One region of the Bacillus sp. NEB1478 genome, then DNA from elsewhere that is predicted to be linked to it. Evidence: riboswitches for the same ligand, from Rfam matches in the RefSeq annotation. Region 1 holds a riboswitch; each other region holds the start of a gene.
What was found. A riboswitch is a leader RNA that binds a small molecule or an ion and turns the genes downstream of it on or off. The one in region 1 is predicted to bind thiamine pyrophosphate.

Region 1 (5,458 bases):
GTTTCAGCAAGGTTATGAGATTCAGAAGCTTTTTCAGTTTCCGTAGATTCTGATTGCGGTTTTGGTACGCCATTTGAAATATCGATCAAAGAAAGCTGAAGAACAGCTGGGAACTTTGTTTTGAAAATTTCCTTCGGGTCACTGCTAGGATCGAGCCTTTCGATCGCTTCTTTTAATGGCGGCAATTCTGAAGATGGCATTTCTACATAACCTACATAATATTCATAATTCACGCCGTTTGAAACGAGTGTACCAAGCAAAACACTATCTATTTTTGGCTTTTCAGCCGCATTAACTGTTACATCAAATGTTTCACCCGTCCAAACATCTTGGACAGTGAAGATAAAGCCAGTTTTTTGTTCCATTACTTTATAAAGAGATGGCAGTGTTTCCGTCCAGCCAGAAATAATCTTAGCTACTTCAGGCTTAACAGAGCCTTTTACTTTCTCCGCATAAAGTTCAACGGGTGTTCTGTTGTCTCTTACTTTTGAGCAAAAGACTTCCCAGCATACTGCAATATTTGCATATGTTTGTGTTTGATCCTTTGCAACAGGATATTCTTTTACATATTCAGAAGTACGGGCTGCTAATTCAGCTTGGTAGTTCTCAAGTGCGTATTTTATCAATCCCTCTTGATGAAAAGAGACTTCGCGCGTTTGTTCTTCTTTATGAAGACAACATTTTTTATATTTTTTTCCGCTGCCGCACACACAGGGATCATTTCTTCCTATCATTGACATGCTATTCCTCCAGTAAAACACTTACTCAACCTTGTACATACTAGCATAGATCGAGTTTATTTCAAAACACTTACTATTAATCTCTATTCTAACATAATTTATACATTGGAAAAATTAACTGGAATGGATAGCTTCAGCGGTTTGAAACCTTTATTTGGAAAAAACGTCTATATATAAAAGGGGGATTTACGATATGTGGAAAAAATGGAAAGCAGGGGTGTTTCTTTGTGTCTTGCTTTTTTTAGCAGCCTGCAGTTCTGGTGAAAAATCAGCTGAAAAATCGATGGATGAAGCTGGAGGATCTTCTAGCGGGAAAATAGCGGAAAGTAAATCACTTGAAAACAGTGATAAAGCAGAATCAGATACAAAGAATTCAGGTGAGGGAAAATCAGCTGAAAGCATAAAAGATCAGCGGAAAGTAATCTACAATGCAGATGTAAGCATAAAAGTAGAAAAGCTTCAACATTCGATGGAGAACGTCAGAACGATGGTCGAAGATAAAGGCGGCTATATTGTTGAATCGAATACCAATACTGGTGAGGCAGGCTATGAGGATGGAAGGATCGTAGCGAGAATTCCGATGAACGAATTTCGTCCCTTTCTAAAGCAAGTTAAAAGCTTAAGCAAAGGAACTCCGAATGAAAGAGTAAGCGGGGAAGATGTAACAGAAGAATATGTTGATTTAGCTTCTCGTCTAAAAGCGAAAGAACAGGTCAGGGATCGATTAGAGACTTTTATGAAAGATGCAAAACGAACGGAAGACTTATTAAAAATATCGTCTGATCTTGCTAATGTTCAAGAGGAGATTGAACAAATTCAAGGGCGGCTGAACTTTCTAAAAAACCAAAGTGATTATTCAACGGTTACGATTAACTTTGGCGTTAAAAACTTGAAAGCAGAAAAACTTCAAACCGAAGAGTTAAACACGTGGAAGAAAACGAAAAAGCTATTTATGGAGACTGTAAATTTCTTTGTTTCTGCCGTGTCCTTTATTATCGTTGCTTTGATCGGTCTGGCACCACTTTGGCTGATAATGGCTGTGATTGTTTATTTTATTTGGAGAAGAAAAAATAGGCAAAAGAAAAAGCCGGAATCCCCGACATCGATGTCTTAATTATTTGATTTAAAAATGTGATAACAGGCTGTGACGTCACAAACACCCTCTGCAGCAGGATCTTTATTCCGTGCTGTTCAAAGGGTGTTTTGGCTTTTTGGTTAACCTTTAGTGATTGATTAACCTTCGTTCAAGCCTTAAGCGAGGAAAGCTTGGTATTCTTTCGTTAGCTTCATAAAACGATCTTTATCTTTTGCATCCAAGGCATTGTTGATTTCTCTCTCATAATACTCGTGATAATATTTGTGAAGAGCTTCGTCTAGTACCATCTGGGCAATGAGGCTGAAGGAAAATGGGTCTCTTTTTTGTTGTTTGTACTGAACCATTTCGTTTTGGTTTTTGTTAAAAGAAGTATTCTTGTCTTTCATCCTGATTCCCTCCTTAAGATTATCTCCCTATCCATTTTTTATGGTTTCTAGGTTTCTATTAGTATACTGAGCAAGGTGCTAACTGACAACCATTTTATTTGAAAATTCTGAAAAAAATTATGACATTAATTCGAAAGTACTGTTTCTTCACCACCTTTTGGAAGTTGTTTGTTATTTTTTGTCACTTGTATTGCCTTTTTCTAGAATTTGTTACAATTGTTATTTTTTTGTGTTTGTTTTGTATAGCTGGTGTTACTTACTATTTCCCCGTATTAGGGGATGCTTAAACACATGAAAACTGCAATTTGCTAAAATCGTTTGACAATAAGCGTGCAGTGTTAGTAGGATTGATATAAATCAATATAAACATTTTTCGCTAGGGGTGCTCACGGTTTTGAGCTGAGAGAAGGAAATTTCCTTTGACCCTTTGAACCTGATCCGGATAATTCTGGCGTAGGGAAGCGGCGTGGAACCTAAAGGATATTTGTAGCTCGGATATAACTTTAACTGCCACCCGCTGACTGTTGCGGGTGGTTTTTTGTTTTTTTGTGAATTCGATGAATGAGAAAAAGAGGAGGATGAGGTATGGGACAATTAATAAAGGTGTGCAAGGCACTTACGATTGCCGGGTCTGACAGTGGCGGTGGAGCTGGAATTCAGGCGGATCTCAAAACGTTTCAGGAATTCGGTGTTTACGGTATGTCGGTTATTACTGCCATTACTGCACAAAACACGACAGGCGTACAAGGGGTGTACCCTGTTCCTTTGGAAGGACTGGAAAAACAACTGACATCTATAGGAAGCGACTTAACACCAGACGCATTGAAAACGGGGATGCTATTCTCAGGTGAGTATATTGAAAGAATAGCCTATTATATTCAAAAATTCGGCTGGAAAAACGTCGTTGTTGATCCCGTTATGATTGCAAAAGGCGGAGCTGAATTACTAGGAGAGGAAGCTTTGGAAGCGATGCAAAAATACATGCTGCCGTTAGCTAAAATCGTCACACCTAATATTCCAGAAGCAGAAGCACTTACCGGAATCGATATAACCAGTACAGAAGCAAAAATGGAAGCTTCACGTATCTTGTTTGATCAAGGAGCAGATTATGTGGTGATCAAGGGCGGTCATATGGATGAAGAAGAGATCGTGACCGATTTTATTTATGATGGTGTGGAAATTTGGGAACTGACGGATAAACGAGTGGAGACAAAAAATACGCACGGGACAGGCTGTACGTTCTCAGCTGCATTGACAGCTGAACTTGCTTACGGGAAAACGGTTGAAAGTGCAATAGAAAGAGCTAAAAAGTATATTCAAACCGCGATTGAGCATGGAATTGATGTTGGAACAGGACACGGCCCGGTAAATCATTTTGCTTTTAGGAGGATTGGACATGACCAAAGATAGAGTGCAAGAGTGGAGGACGTTTATAGAACAAGTAAGAAATGGACGTTCACTCGTTCATCACATCACGAATAATGTAACGATGAATTTCTTGGCGAACGGTGTTCTTGCTGCTGGCGGAAGTCCGATGATGGTGCACGATGCATGTGAAGTAGAAGATGCTGTTGCCGTATCAGATGCACTTGTCCTTAATATTGGAACTTTAGAAGAAGCGACAGCAAAATCTATGGTTCTAGCATTGAGAAAAGCAATGCATTCAGGAGTGCCTGTTGTTCTCGATCCTGTAGGAGTAGGATTATCCGCATTTCGTCAAGAAACCGTCAAAACATTATTAACGGAATATTCAGAATTGAAGGGGGTCAGTCCCCAAACAATTCTGACAATTTGCGGGAATGCAGCAGAGATGAAGTTTTTAGCGGGGCTAAGCTGGGAAGGCAGGGGAGTTGACGGTGACCTGGAATTCGCTGAAGGCGGTCTTGCAGAGCTGGCGATTACGGCAGCAAAACGTACTGGATGCATCATTGCCATGACAGGTGAAACGGATGTGATTACAGATGGAGAAACGGTTATTGAACTATCCCACGGTCATCCAATGCTTTCACTTGTCACAGGTACAGGTTGCTTTGCGACTTCCATGACTGCACTTTATCAAGCGAATCATAAGGCTGGATTGACTACAAGCCTCTCACTTTTAGAAAGAACAGCTTTAGCGATCTTGATGCTGACTAAAGCAGCAGAAGCAGCAGTCCAAACGGCCAAAGGACCTGGAAGCTTTCAGCAAAACTTGTTGGATGAATTATATTCTTTAGAGACAACAGAATCGATTTTAGATGGGACGATCAATTGGAAAGAACTGCAGAATGTGAAGGAGAAACAGTAATGGCGAATTTAATGCAAGAAGAACTCGCACAAAAACTATCTCTTTATTTTGTAGCAGGTACGATGAATTGTGAGGGCCCTGACGATTTTAAAAGAATCGTAAAAGAAGCGATAGATGGTGGCATTACCACCTTTCAGTACCGTGAAAAAGGGGAGAATGCCGTAACGGGAGACAAGCAGTTTGAGATGGCATTATATGCAAAGAATCTATGTAAGGAAAATGACGTTCTTTTTATTGTGAACGATGATCTGGAATTAATGAAAGCTGTAGATGCCGATGGTCTCCACGTTGGGCAGACCGATGGAAATCTCGATGTGATCAGGAAAGAAACGAAGGAGAAGATTCTAGGGATATCTGCGCATACATTGACTGAAGCGAAAGATGCTGCAGAACGTGGAGCGGATTATGTTGGTGTAGGTCCTATTTTTGCCACATCCACAAAGCCTGACGCAGAAGAGCCAGTAGGAACTGGGATCTTTAAAGAACTTCAAGACAATGGCATCTCAATCCCACTTGTTGCTATTGGTGGAATCTCCATAGAAAATACGTCTGAGACAATTACAGCAGGGGCTGATGGTGCTGCGATCATATCTGCAATCACTTTATCTGCTGATCCAAAACGAGCATCTAAAGAATTACTCTCAATCATTTTAAAAGCAAAGAGGGGATAAAAATTGAGGTTTTCTGTTCAAAAGCTCACAATGATGGCCATGTTCGTTGCGATCGGTACACTTTCATCTCATTTACTATGGATTCCTGCAGGAGCAGCGAAGGCGTTTCCTGTCCAACATGCAATTAATGTCATAGCAGGAGTTATTTTAGGACCGCTTCCTGCAGTTGTTATCGCTTTTGCAATCGGGCTGCTGCGGAATATTTTAGGTGTTGGATCATTGCTCGCTTTTCCTGGTGGAATGATCGGTGCGTGTTTAGCAGGATATTTTTATAAGAA
Region 2 (5,458 bases), 360 kb from region 1:
AATCATTGCATATTATGAAACAAATAGGATCTGGAATGGCAGTGGCTCATGATCATGGAATCATCCACCGTGATATAAAACCTCATAACATTCTAATAACTGAAAACGGAGTTGCAAAGCTTACTGATTTCGGTATTGCATTAGCTATAACATCTGCAACGATCACGCATACGAATTCTATTTTAGGCTCTGTGCATTATTTTTCACCAGAACAAGCCCGTGGCGGAATCGCTAATGCAAAGTCTGATATTTATTCTTTTGGTGCTGTTCTTTACGAAATGGTTACAGGAAGAGTACCCTTTGTAGGTGAATCGCCTGTTTCAGTCGCACTCAAACATCTGCAGGAAAATGTGATCGAGCCAAGGAGATTGAACCCTGAGATTCCGCAAAGTGTCGAAAACATTATATTAAAAGCCTTGGCGAAAAATCCATTGCACAGATACAGCAGTGCACAAGAGTTATTAAATGATATGAATTCAGCGTTGGATCCAAATCGGATGTATGAGCAAAAATGGAATGAAGCTTCTGATGATGATGAAAAAACAAAATTCATTACACCAATAGTACCCCCTGATGCTCCAGTAAGTCCTCTTGTTGATGAGGAAAAGGGGAAAGGGAAAAAGAAGAAGAAAAAGAAATGGTGGCTTATTATTCTTCTGTCCTTACTTTTATTAGGTGGTGCTGGATTAGCTTCGGTGACACTGCTTCCTTCTATTTTTCAACTAAAAGAAGTCAGTGTGCCGGATGTAGTAGGAAATGATTATGAAGATGCTTTCGATAAGCTCAAAGCAGAAGGTTTAGATGTAAAACGCCAAGAAGTATTTGATAAAGAAGTGGAGGACGGAAAGGTAATTCGTCAAGATCCGGCTCCCCAAACCAAAGTAAAAGAGCGCAGTTTGGTAACTTTACAAGTTTCAAAAGGCCCTGAAAAAGAAAACATGCCAGATGTAGAGGGTATGAACATTGATTCCGCAGAAGCACTTCTAAATGATAAAGGGTTTACAAATATTAGTAAAAATTATGAGGACTCAGATACAGAGCCGGAAGGAACGGTCTTATCTCAAAATCCTGATCAAGATGAAAAAGTAACACCATCAGATACGACCGTTGAATTGACGGTCAGCAGCGGGAAACCATCGATTCAAGTAGAGAATCTTGCCGGGTTAACGAAGGAGCAAGTATCGAACTATGCGAATGATGCAGGTCTTGTTGTTGAATACAGTGAGGATTTTTCTGACTCGGTAGAAGAAGGAAAAGTTATTTCGCAAGATCCTTCTCCATTTACTCAAGTTGAGAAAGGCGCTACGATCAGTGTTGTGCTGTCAAAAGGACCAGAAGAAACAGAACCGCCGCCACCGCCGCCACAAGAAACGGCTCCTGATCGAACAACTACAGAGAAAATAGATGTTAAAGTCAAAGGGAAACCCAAGAAAGAAACAGTCCATGTGAAAATTGTTTATTCAGATAAAAATGCAACTGACAAAGTTTTTATTGAAGAAGATATCGCTGAAAATAAAATTTACTCCCTTCCGTTAACTATTGCTGAAGGTGGTACAGCTTCTTATACTGTGTTTATTAATGATAAACAAGATCAAGCAGTAACCATAAATTATGATGATATTTAGGAAGGGGACGATGGTGATTAAGCATGACTGAAGGAAGAATTGTTAAAGCGTTAGCGGGGTTCTATTACGTAATGGATCAAGGTCAGATTTTCCAGTGCAGAGGAAGGGGAAACTTCCGCAAAAGGAAAGTAAATCCATTAGTAGGGGACTGGGTAGAATATGAGTCCAGCAATAAAACGGATGGTTATATTATGGACGTAAAAGAACGGAAAAATGAACTCGTTCGGCCGCCGATCGCAAACGTAGATCAAGCCATTCTCGTATTTTCAGCAGTGCAGCCTGACTTTAGTCCTTTGCTACTAGACAGATTTCTCGTTCATATTGAAGCAAACGATATTTTACCTGTTATCTGTGTTTCGAAAATGGACTTAGTTGAAGAAACGTCTGAATATGAAAAAATTCAAATATACATTGAGAAATATAGAGACCTAGGATATGAAGTCATCCCTACCTCAACGAAGACAGATGAAAGTTTAGAAATGTTTTATCCGCTATTTAAAGATAAATTGACTGTGTTTGCTGGTCAATCCGGAGTGGGGAAATCTTCTTTGCTTAACGCAATTAATCCGGAACTTATGCTCGAAACGAATGAGATTTCTACTCACCTGGGACGAGGAAAACATACAACACGCCATGTTGAATTAATATTATTTGGCAATGGTCTTGTAGCTGATACGCCTGGTTTTAGTTCACTGGATTTCTTAAATATCGAAGCGGAAGAATTGTCTGGATATTTTCCAGAGATGAACGCACGGCGAGGAGATTGTAAATTTCGAGGATGTTCACATACATCTGAGCCTAAATGTGCGATAAGAGCAAGTGTGGAAACAGGTGAAATTCCTGAATTCCGCTATGATCATTATGTGAGTTTTTTACAAGAAATAAAGGATCAAAAACGGAGGTACTAAATGATTAAAATAGCCCCTTCAATTTTATCGGCTGACTTTTCAAAGTTGGGTGATGAGATTAAAGCAGTAGAAACAGCAGGTGCAGATTATATTCATATCGATGTGATGGACGGACATTTTGTGCCGAATATTACGTTGGGACCTCTAGTTGTTCAAGCTGTACGACCATTAACAAAGTTACCTTTAGATGTTCATTTAATGATTGAAAATCCAGATCAGTATATTGAAGCATTCGCAAGTGCAGGTGCAGATATTATTACAGTTCATGTTGAAGCATCTGCGCACCTTCATAGAACGATCCAATTGATCAAGAAAACTGGTGTAAAGGCTGGGGTTGTTTTAAATCCGGCGACACCTGCAGATTCGCTCAAACATATTATTCATGATATTGATATGGTCTTGCTTATGACTGTCAATCCGGGATTTGGAGGACAATCATTTATTAAAAGTGTTGTTTCTAAAATAAAAGAAGTTAAAAGCTTAATTGATGAAAATGAATTGGATGTTGAAATAGAAGTAGACGGCGGTGTAAATGCAGAAACAGCTCCATTGTGCATTGATGCAGGTGCAACCGTATTAGTAGCCGGATCTGCCATTTATGGGAAAGACGATTTAAAGCGTGCGATAAACGCTATCCGTGGTGTATAATAGTATTTGGAAAAATAAATAAGCAACCACAGGGGGAGTCTTTTTAAAAGGCTGAGAGGGGAGTGCACTCCCGACCCTTTGAACCTGAAGCTGGATCATACCTGCGTAGGAATGTGGAGTCGTGTAACTTTTTGTAAAGAAAAGCAACCGTGCGCTCACATGCCGGTTGCTTTTTTGTTTTCCTTCAAATGAAGAGGGGGAAGAAGAAATGAATAATAGCAAAATCTTATTTTTGACCGAATTAGCAATTATGGCTGCACTTTCACTTATTTTAGGGTTGATTAAGTTCTCAGGATTATGGGCTCAAGGTGGATCTGTGTCATTGGAGATGGTTCCAATCTTTATCATGGCCTTTAGAAGAGGTGTTAAAGCAGGAGTTTTCACAGGCCTGTTAGTGGGATTGCTGCAGCTGGCTGTAAACCCTCAAATCTATTACTTTGCACAAGTAATATTGGACTATCCGCTTGCATTTGCTTTATCAGGATTAGCAGGATTGTTTGCTCCATCTATTAAACAAAATACGGCAAAGAGAACGGCGTTGATGATTACGGGTATTTTTGTCGGCTGTACTTTGCGTCTTTTATCTCATGTAATCTCAGGAGTTATCTTCTTCAGCCAATTTGCAGGAAAAATGAACGTTTGGTTATATTCTATTTTTTATAATGGTTCATTTATGGTTATTATTTTCGTTATTACTTGCATCGTTGTAATCTTATTAACAAACACAGCTCCGAAACTGCTTCATACAGAACGAAAAACGCTTCAGCCCACAATATGAAAATTAGAATTGTTGCAGGTGGACCGGTTAGCTTAATACCAGATTTAAAAAAATATGTTGGTGGTCCAGATACAATTTGGATAGGTGTGGATAGAGGGACATTTGTTCTTATAGAAACAGGGATCAGACCAAAACATGCATTTGGCGATTTTGATTCTGTTTCTGAAAATGAAAAGGAAGCGATTGTTCATGCGTCTATTCATCTGAATGTGTATCGGTCAGAAAAAGATCAGACAGACATGGAAATTGCATTTGCATGGGCAATGGATCAAGATCCAGAGGAAGTTTTATTATTCGGAGCCACTGGGGCCAGATTGGATCATGAACTTTTAAATATTCAGCTCTTATCTAATTGTCTTCATAAAAAAGGCACTATAGTAAAAGTTGTAGACTGTCGTAATGAAATAACGCTGCATGCTCCTGGCACATATGTCATCAGTCAAGATGACAGGTTTTCCTATATATCATTTTTGCCATTTGAAGGAGAAGTAACGGGTATTACTTTAGAAGGGTTTAAATATCCTTTGCAAAACGCATCTTTGCAGATGGGATCATCTCTTTGCATTTCAAATGAGCTTGTAAATAAAAATGGTACTTATTCTTTTGACTCCGGCATAATAATGATGGTAAAGAGCCGTGATTAATATATAATCGCGGAAAACAGGCCCCGAGGCACCATTTATAAAACGGGGAATAAATTATAATTATTACGTGTTTGCTCTTATCATTTTTTATGGGCCTGGAGGAGGGGTAAGATGAAATTTTATACCATTAAACTACCTAGATTTTTAGGGGGATTCGTTCGAGCCATTTTAGGATCTATGAAAAAAGGATAACAAACAAAAAAAGCGCTAATATAGCGCTTTTTTTGTTTGACAGATTTTTTACTTTTTTTAAAAGACCTTTGAAAAAAATGATTGTTGCATACAAATCTCTTTTTATTCTTCTTTGACAGTTGATTGTAGTGTGCCAGCGACTTGAAAAATCTTCTCGCAAGACATGCGACGAGGAAATAGCTTCGATAGAATTTGCTAGAAGACGCAGGAGCAGATTATTTATGGGCTCACCGCCTGCCCCGCGGAAAGCGAGCAACCTGAATCGAAAATCAACTACTTCCAAGAACAAACTTTTAGACAAAGAAAAAAACAGCAGTTAAACTGCTGTTTTTATTAAACGCGTTCTACTTTGCCAGACTTAAGTGCACGAGCAGATACGTATACGCGCTTAGGTTTTCCGTCCACAAGAATGCGAACCTTTTGGACATTAGCTCCCCAGCTTTTCTTTGATTTGTTCATAGCGTGAGAACGCTTGTTTCCTGTTTTAGGTCCTTTTCCAGTAATAAAACATTTACGAGCCATAGTATGTGAACCTCCTTTACAGCAAAAGCTTTGCATCAATTCAATCGTATGTTAAATACTAAATAATATTAGCATGACTCAAGTTGCAATGCAACACATTCATTTTTCTTTTTCAAGTAATTTTCCTTGACATTACTTTTT
Region 3 (5,458 bases), 670 kb from region 1:
AATTCCATCAAAACGTTCAGGAAAGAAAATTGCTATCATTGGCTCAGGTCCAGCAGGACTTGCAGCTGCAGATCAGCTAAATCAAGCAGGACATTCTGTTACCGTTTATGAAAGAGATAACCGTGCTGGAGGATTACTGACTTACGGTATTCCAAACATGAAACTTGATAAAGATATAGTAAAGCGCCGGATTACACTCTTAAGACAAGAAGGTATTGATTTTATTTTAAATACCGAAATCGGAAAAGATGTTTTGGCCGATGAACTAAAAGAACAGTTTGACGCTGTTATCCTTTGCACAGGTGCGCAAAAACAAAGAGATTTAGAACTCGAAGGCAGAGATGCTAAAGGTGTACATTTTGCGATGAAGTATTTAACGCAATCCACTAAACGATTATTAGGAATTGAAGTTAAAGAACCAATAATTGATGCAAAAGGCAAAAACGTCATAGTAATAGGCGGCGGGGATACTGGAGCAGACTGTGTAGCTACAGCACTGCGCCAAAAGTGTAAAAGTATTGTTCAATTTGGCAAACATCCCAAGTTGCCTAACGCTAGAGGTACAGAAAATATGTGGCCAGAACAGCCCAATATTTTCACAATGGATTACGCTTACGAGGAAGCCACAGCTCAATTCGGTCATGATCCAAGAGAATATTCTGTTCAAACGAAAAAAATCGTTTCTGATTCAGAAGGAAAGCTAAAAGAACTTCATACGATTCAAATGAAACGGACTTCTGACGAAAACGGTAATATTGTATTTGAAGAAATAGAAGGTACTGAACAAGTATGGCCAGCAGATCTCGTATTTATTGCCATTGGTTTTGAAGGAACTGAGCAGCCAGTGCTAAAGCAATTTGGAGTAGAAACAAACAATAATAAAGTAAAAGCAAAGCATGGAGATTACAAGACGAATTTAGATGGTGTATTTGCAGCTGGTGATTCTAGACGCGGACAAAGCTTAATTGTATGGGCAATCCAAGAAGGTCGTGAGTGTGCGCGTGAAGTTGATAAGTATTTAATAGGAGCTTCGGTTTTGCCATAAATCTTTTATCCATGCTAAAATAATCTCCAAACGCCAAAAGCCTTCTATTTATGATAAAATAGGCAATGGCAAATAATATCTATTTTATTTATAAGGAGTAGAAGCATGGAAAAAGTACTCATTTTTGGACACAAGAACCCTGATACTGACACAATTACTTCTGCGATTGTATACGCAGATTTGAAAACAAAAATAGGTCAAAATGCGGAACCTGTTCGTTTAGGTGAGATCAACGGTGAAACAAAGTACGCACTTGATTACTTCAAAGCTGATCTGCCCCGCCTAGTAGAGACGGTTTCAAATGAAACGAAAGCTGTTATTTTGGTCGACCACAACGAACGTCAGCAAAGTGCAAGTGATATTGACAAAGTTCAAGTACTTGAAGTAATTGATCATCACCGTATTGCAAACTTTGAAACAAGCGATCCTTTATACTATCGTGCAGAGCCAGTTGGCTGTACAGCAACGATTTTAAACAAGATTTATAAAGAAAAAGGGGTAAAAGTAGAGAAAAATATCGCAGGTCTTATGCTATCAGCGATTATTTCTGACTCTCTTTTATTTAAATCACCAACTTGTACACAAGAAGATGTAGATGCTGCGCACGAGCTTGCTGAAATCGCTGGTGTTGATGCAGAAGCATATGGTTTAGAAATGCTAAAAGCTGGTGCAGACCTTAGTAACAAAACAGTAGAAGAGCTCATTTCTCTTGATGCTAAGGAATTCAATATTGGCTCTAGTAAAGTAGAGGTTGCTCAAGTAAACACAGTAGATGCTAGTGATGTACTAAAGCACCAAGCTGATTTGGAAACATCTATTTCTAAAGTTATTGATGAGAAGGGTCTAGACCTGTTTATGTTTGTAGTAACTGATATCCTTACAAACGATTCAACTGCATTAGCACTTGGTAAAAGATCTGAAGCGGTTGAAAACGCTTATGATGTAAAACTCGAAAACAACACAGCTATATTAAAGGGTGTTGTATCACGTAAAAAACAAATTATCCCTGTATTAACAGAGGTTATGAGCAAATAATTTTAAAAAAACACAGCGACTCGAACTAGAGTGGCTGTGTTTTTTTATATAGTTACTTTTTATAAGATTGTTTTTTGGGTCAAGCAACGTCTCATGCCTTGTGAGGAGGATTCTCATGTAGTTGGCACCCTCCTTTTAGCCGTAGTCTCGTACCTTATGCGCCAACAAATTTGTCAAAGAAGGGTATTACAATACTCAGCAACAAAGTTTACCTAAACAGCCTTATAGATTAATATGAATCAGTAAGAGAATCCCAAAAATAATAGCAAAAGCAACATGAATTTTTTTCGTTTTTAACGCATTCTTCGTTTTTATACTCCTCTGATGACGCCAACCTAGTAAATCTAATATTATGAATGAACTAAATACAGCAATACCTGAATATATTCGTATTGACTCTCTAACAGGATATAATAAGAAAAATAAACCGTGAGCGAAAGCTAATATTAAAACGGTTAATCCAAAATAAATATGAAAGTACTTCAACGTAAGAAATACCATCTGTACATATTCAACAAATATTACGTTTCTCTTTTTTAATTCCAGCCATACTTTTCGAAATAACCAGAGTAAAGCAGCGCCAATGCTGACAATTTCGGCAATTGTTCCAACATTTTTATCAATTCCTTTATAAAATCGATTTACAGGCACGTCATTAAAGAAATGATAAAGAGTAATCGTTAACATCCCAAATCCTATAAGAATGAGTATACTTAATGTTATTCTAATAGAATAGGTGAGCAGCTTCATAAACCAATGATTTTTTTTCAATACAGACACTACTTTCCTAGAAGATAACCGGTAATGTAATTTTACTTTTGAAGAGGCATAATTAAACAAATTAACAAAAAAATTTCATATTTTTTGTTTCACATACTCTGGATATGCGATTGATCACAAAATATTTGACAATCATTACTGCCCTGTTATTATAGAGAGCAAGAAACAGTTAACTAAATATTGAACTAACCACTAGGGGTGCCTTATAAGGCTGAGATCGAAGTGCGACTTCGAGACTCTTAGAACCTGATCTGGATGATACCAGCGTAGGGAAGTGGTGTTACGGAAACTAATATTTAAAAGATGAGTTTTCAAACACCCACTTTCTTTATTAAAAGATAGTGGTTTTTTTATTGGCTAAAATTAGTTGCTGACTTAATCTCAAGGAGGACAATCATGCAAACATTTACTGAAAGTTTACGCCAAAAAGCGGAACATATTTGGGAAGCCAATCTTCATCATCCGTTTGTTAAAGGGATAGGTAGTGGTGAATTATCACTCGATTGTTTTAAATTCTATATTTTGCAAGATTCATATTATCTTTCCCACTTTGCAAAAGTTCAAGCATTAGCTGGATCAAGGGCAGAAGATCTTTACACAACATCAAGAATGGCGGCACATGCTTTAGGTACAAGCGAAGCAGAACTAGCACTTCATGAAAAGTTTATTAAACAACTTCAAATTACAGATGAGGAACTGACAAATTTCCAACCCGCTCCAACTGCTTACAATTACACCTCACATCTCTACCGTGTCGGTGAATCTGGTACATTAGGTGAAATAATCGCTGCCATACTGCCTTGTTACTGGATCTACCACGAAATTGGAGAGAAATATAAAGGATCAACGCCAAATGAACCCATTTTTCAAGAATGGATTTCAACATATGGCGATGAATGGTTCGCAGAGTTAGTTCATGAACAAATTAATCGATTAGATCATTTGGCTGAAAAAGCGAGCGAGTCAGAAAGAAATAAAATGGAAACTCATTTCTTGCTGAGCTGCCAATATGAATATTTGTTTTGGGAAATGGCTTATAAGATGGAACAATGGTCATTCGATCCCCTAAAAGAAAACTTAGTTGTTAAAGGAGAAAGATAAAATGTCTAAAGGATTAAAACTTACAGATATACTTGTGACTATTGTTATTTCAATCGGTTTTGGAATCGTTTATAAACTTTGGGGGCCGCTTTATTATGCAGTAAAACCAATTGGTCTGCATGTAGATCAATTTATTTATGGCATGTGGTTCATTGCTGCTACAGTTGCCTTTCTCATTATAAGAAAACCAGGTGTCGCACTCTTAGCTGAAATTGCTGCCTCCTCAGGTGAGTTTTTAATGGGCTCAGAATTTGGATTAGAGGTACTTTTATACGGAGTTATTCAAGGATTGTGTGCAGAATTAATCTTTATGGCGTTCCGGTATAAACGTTATGACCTGATGACAGTGTCTATAGCAGGTTTGAGTTCTTGCACAGGGTCATTGTTTATGGATTATTACAAGGGATATATTGGAGATCTATCAACATGGAATTTAACGTTATACGTCGCTTTTAGATATATAGGTACAATTGTGTTTTCTGGGATACTAGCTTTCGGAATTGCTAGAGCACTTGAAGCAACAGGCGTTACAAATTTAATTAGACCTGCATCAAAAGAAGATTACGATGCTTTAAATCAATAAATAAGAGGTGAATGCAGTGGCTATTGAAACATCGGTGGATCATTTAAGATTAAAATTTCCAAAAGAAAAAGGGATGCTATTTAAAGATTTGTCGGTCTCTTTTGAAAAAGGGGAGAAGGTCTTGCTGCTTGGTCCATCCGGGTGCGGAAAATCCACATTGCTGCAGGCACTTTCTGGATTGATTCCCAGTGCGATTGAAGTACCAATCAAATACAACGAAATTCATATTCCAGAATCATGGGGCTTTGTTTTCCAAGATCCCGACTCACAATTTTGCATGCCATTTGTTGACGAAGAAATTGCCTTTGTCCTCGAGAACCTTCAAGTTCCTCGGAGTGAGATGAAGGGGAAAATTACTGAATTATTAAATACGGTTGGACTTGAATTAGATGATATCCATACTGAAATTCAATCCTTATCAGGCGGCATGAAACAGCGTTTGGCGATCGCTTCTGTCTTAGCTTTAAATCCAGACGTCCTTTTCCTTGATGAACCTACAGCTCTAATCGATGAGCAAGGTACCAGCCAAGTTTGGGATACTATAAAAGAAGTATCTGACGAGAAAACTGTGATTATCGTTGAACATAAAATTGATCAGATACTCGATTTTGTTGACCGTGTTATTGTGTTTGATCCATATGGAGAAATTATTGCTGACGGAAATGTTCATCAAGTATTTTCAAAGTATAAAGACACGCTGCACCAATTTGGAATCTGGTACCCAGGAGTATGGGAAAATCATGTATTCGATGACAGGAAAAACAGTGAACCAAATATAGATGTAATGGAACAAAATACTTTAATTTTAGAAAACTTTAAAGGATATCGAAAAAAGGAAGTTATGGTTTCTTTTGATCAAGCATCTGCATCATCTGGTGAATGGATTGCTGTCATAGGAGAGAATGGTGCGGGGA

Region 2: another riboswitch for thiamine pyrophosphate. It lies ahead of thiT (energy-coupled thiamine transporter ThiT); the one in region 1 lies ahead of thiD (bifunctional hydroxymethylpyrimidine kinase/phosphomethylpyrimidine kinase).
Region 3: another riboswitch for thiamine pyrophosphate. It lies ahead of tenA (thiaminase II); the one in region 1 lies ahead of thiD (bifunctional hydroxymethylpyrimidine kinase/phosphomethylpyrimidine kinase).

The regions. Positions count from the first base shown of each region.
Region 1 is NZ_CP134049.1:2,582,044-2,587,501, reverse strand. Features, by position in the region: gene RGB74_RS12790 (SEC-C metal-binding domain-containing protein) at 1-740, opposite strand, end outside; gene RGB74_RS12785 (DUF4349 domain-containing protein) at 934-1,854, shown strand; gene RGB74_RS12780 (IDEAL domain-containing protein) at 1,992-2,222, opposite strand; TPP riboswitch at 2,591-2,699, shown strand; gene thiD (bifunctional hydroxymethylpyrimidine kinase/phosphomethylpyrimidine kinase) at 2,820-3,632, shown strand; gene thiM (hydroxyethylthiazole kinase) at 3,619-4,509, shown strand; gene thiE (thiamine phosphate synthase) at 4,509-5,180, shown strand; gene thiW (energy coupling factor transporter S component ThiW) at 5,211-5,458, shown strand, end outside.
Region 2 is NZ_CP134049.1:2,225,509-2,230,966, reverse strand. Features, by position in the region: gene pknB (Stk1 family PASTA domain-containing Ser/Thr kinase) at 1-1,625, shown strand, start outside; gene rsgA (ribosome small subunit-dependent GTPase A) at 1,649-2,533, shown strand; gene rpe (ribulose-phosphate 3-epimerase) at 2,534-3,181, shown strand; TPP riboswitch at 3,203-3,310, shown strand; gene thiT (energy-coupled thiamine transporter ThiT) at 3,390-3,959, shown strand; gene RGB74_RS10970 (thiamine diphosphokinase) at 3,956-4,603, shown strand; gene spoVM (stage V sporulation protein SpoVM) at 4,715-4,795, shown strand; gene rpmB (50S ribosomal protein L28) at 5,129-5,317, opposite strand.
Region 3 is NZ_CP134049.1:1,916,357-1,921,814, reverse strand. Features, by position in the region: gene RGB74_RS09490 (glutamate synthase subunit beta) at 1-1,045, shown strand, start outside; gene RGB74_RS09485 (manganese-dependent inorganic pyrophosphatase) at 1,151-2,080, shown strand; gene RGB74_RS09480 (hypothetical protein) at 2,303-2,767, opposite strand; TPP riboswitch at 3,045-3,150, shown strand; gene tenA (thiaminase II) at 3,257-3,961, shown strand; gene RGB74_RS09470 (ECF transporter S component) at 3,963-4,544, shown strand; gene RGB74_RS09465 (ABC transporter ATP-binding protein) at 4,561-5,458, shown strand, end outside.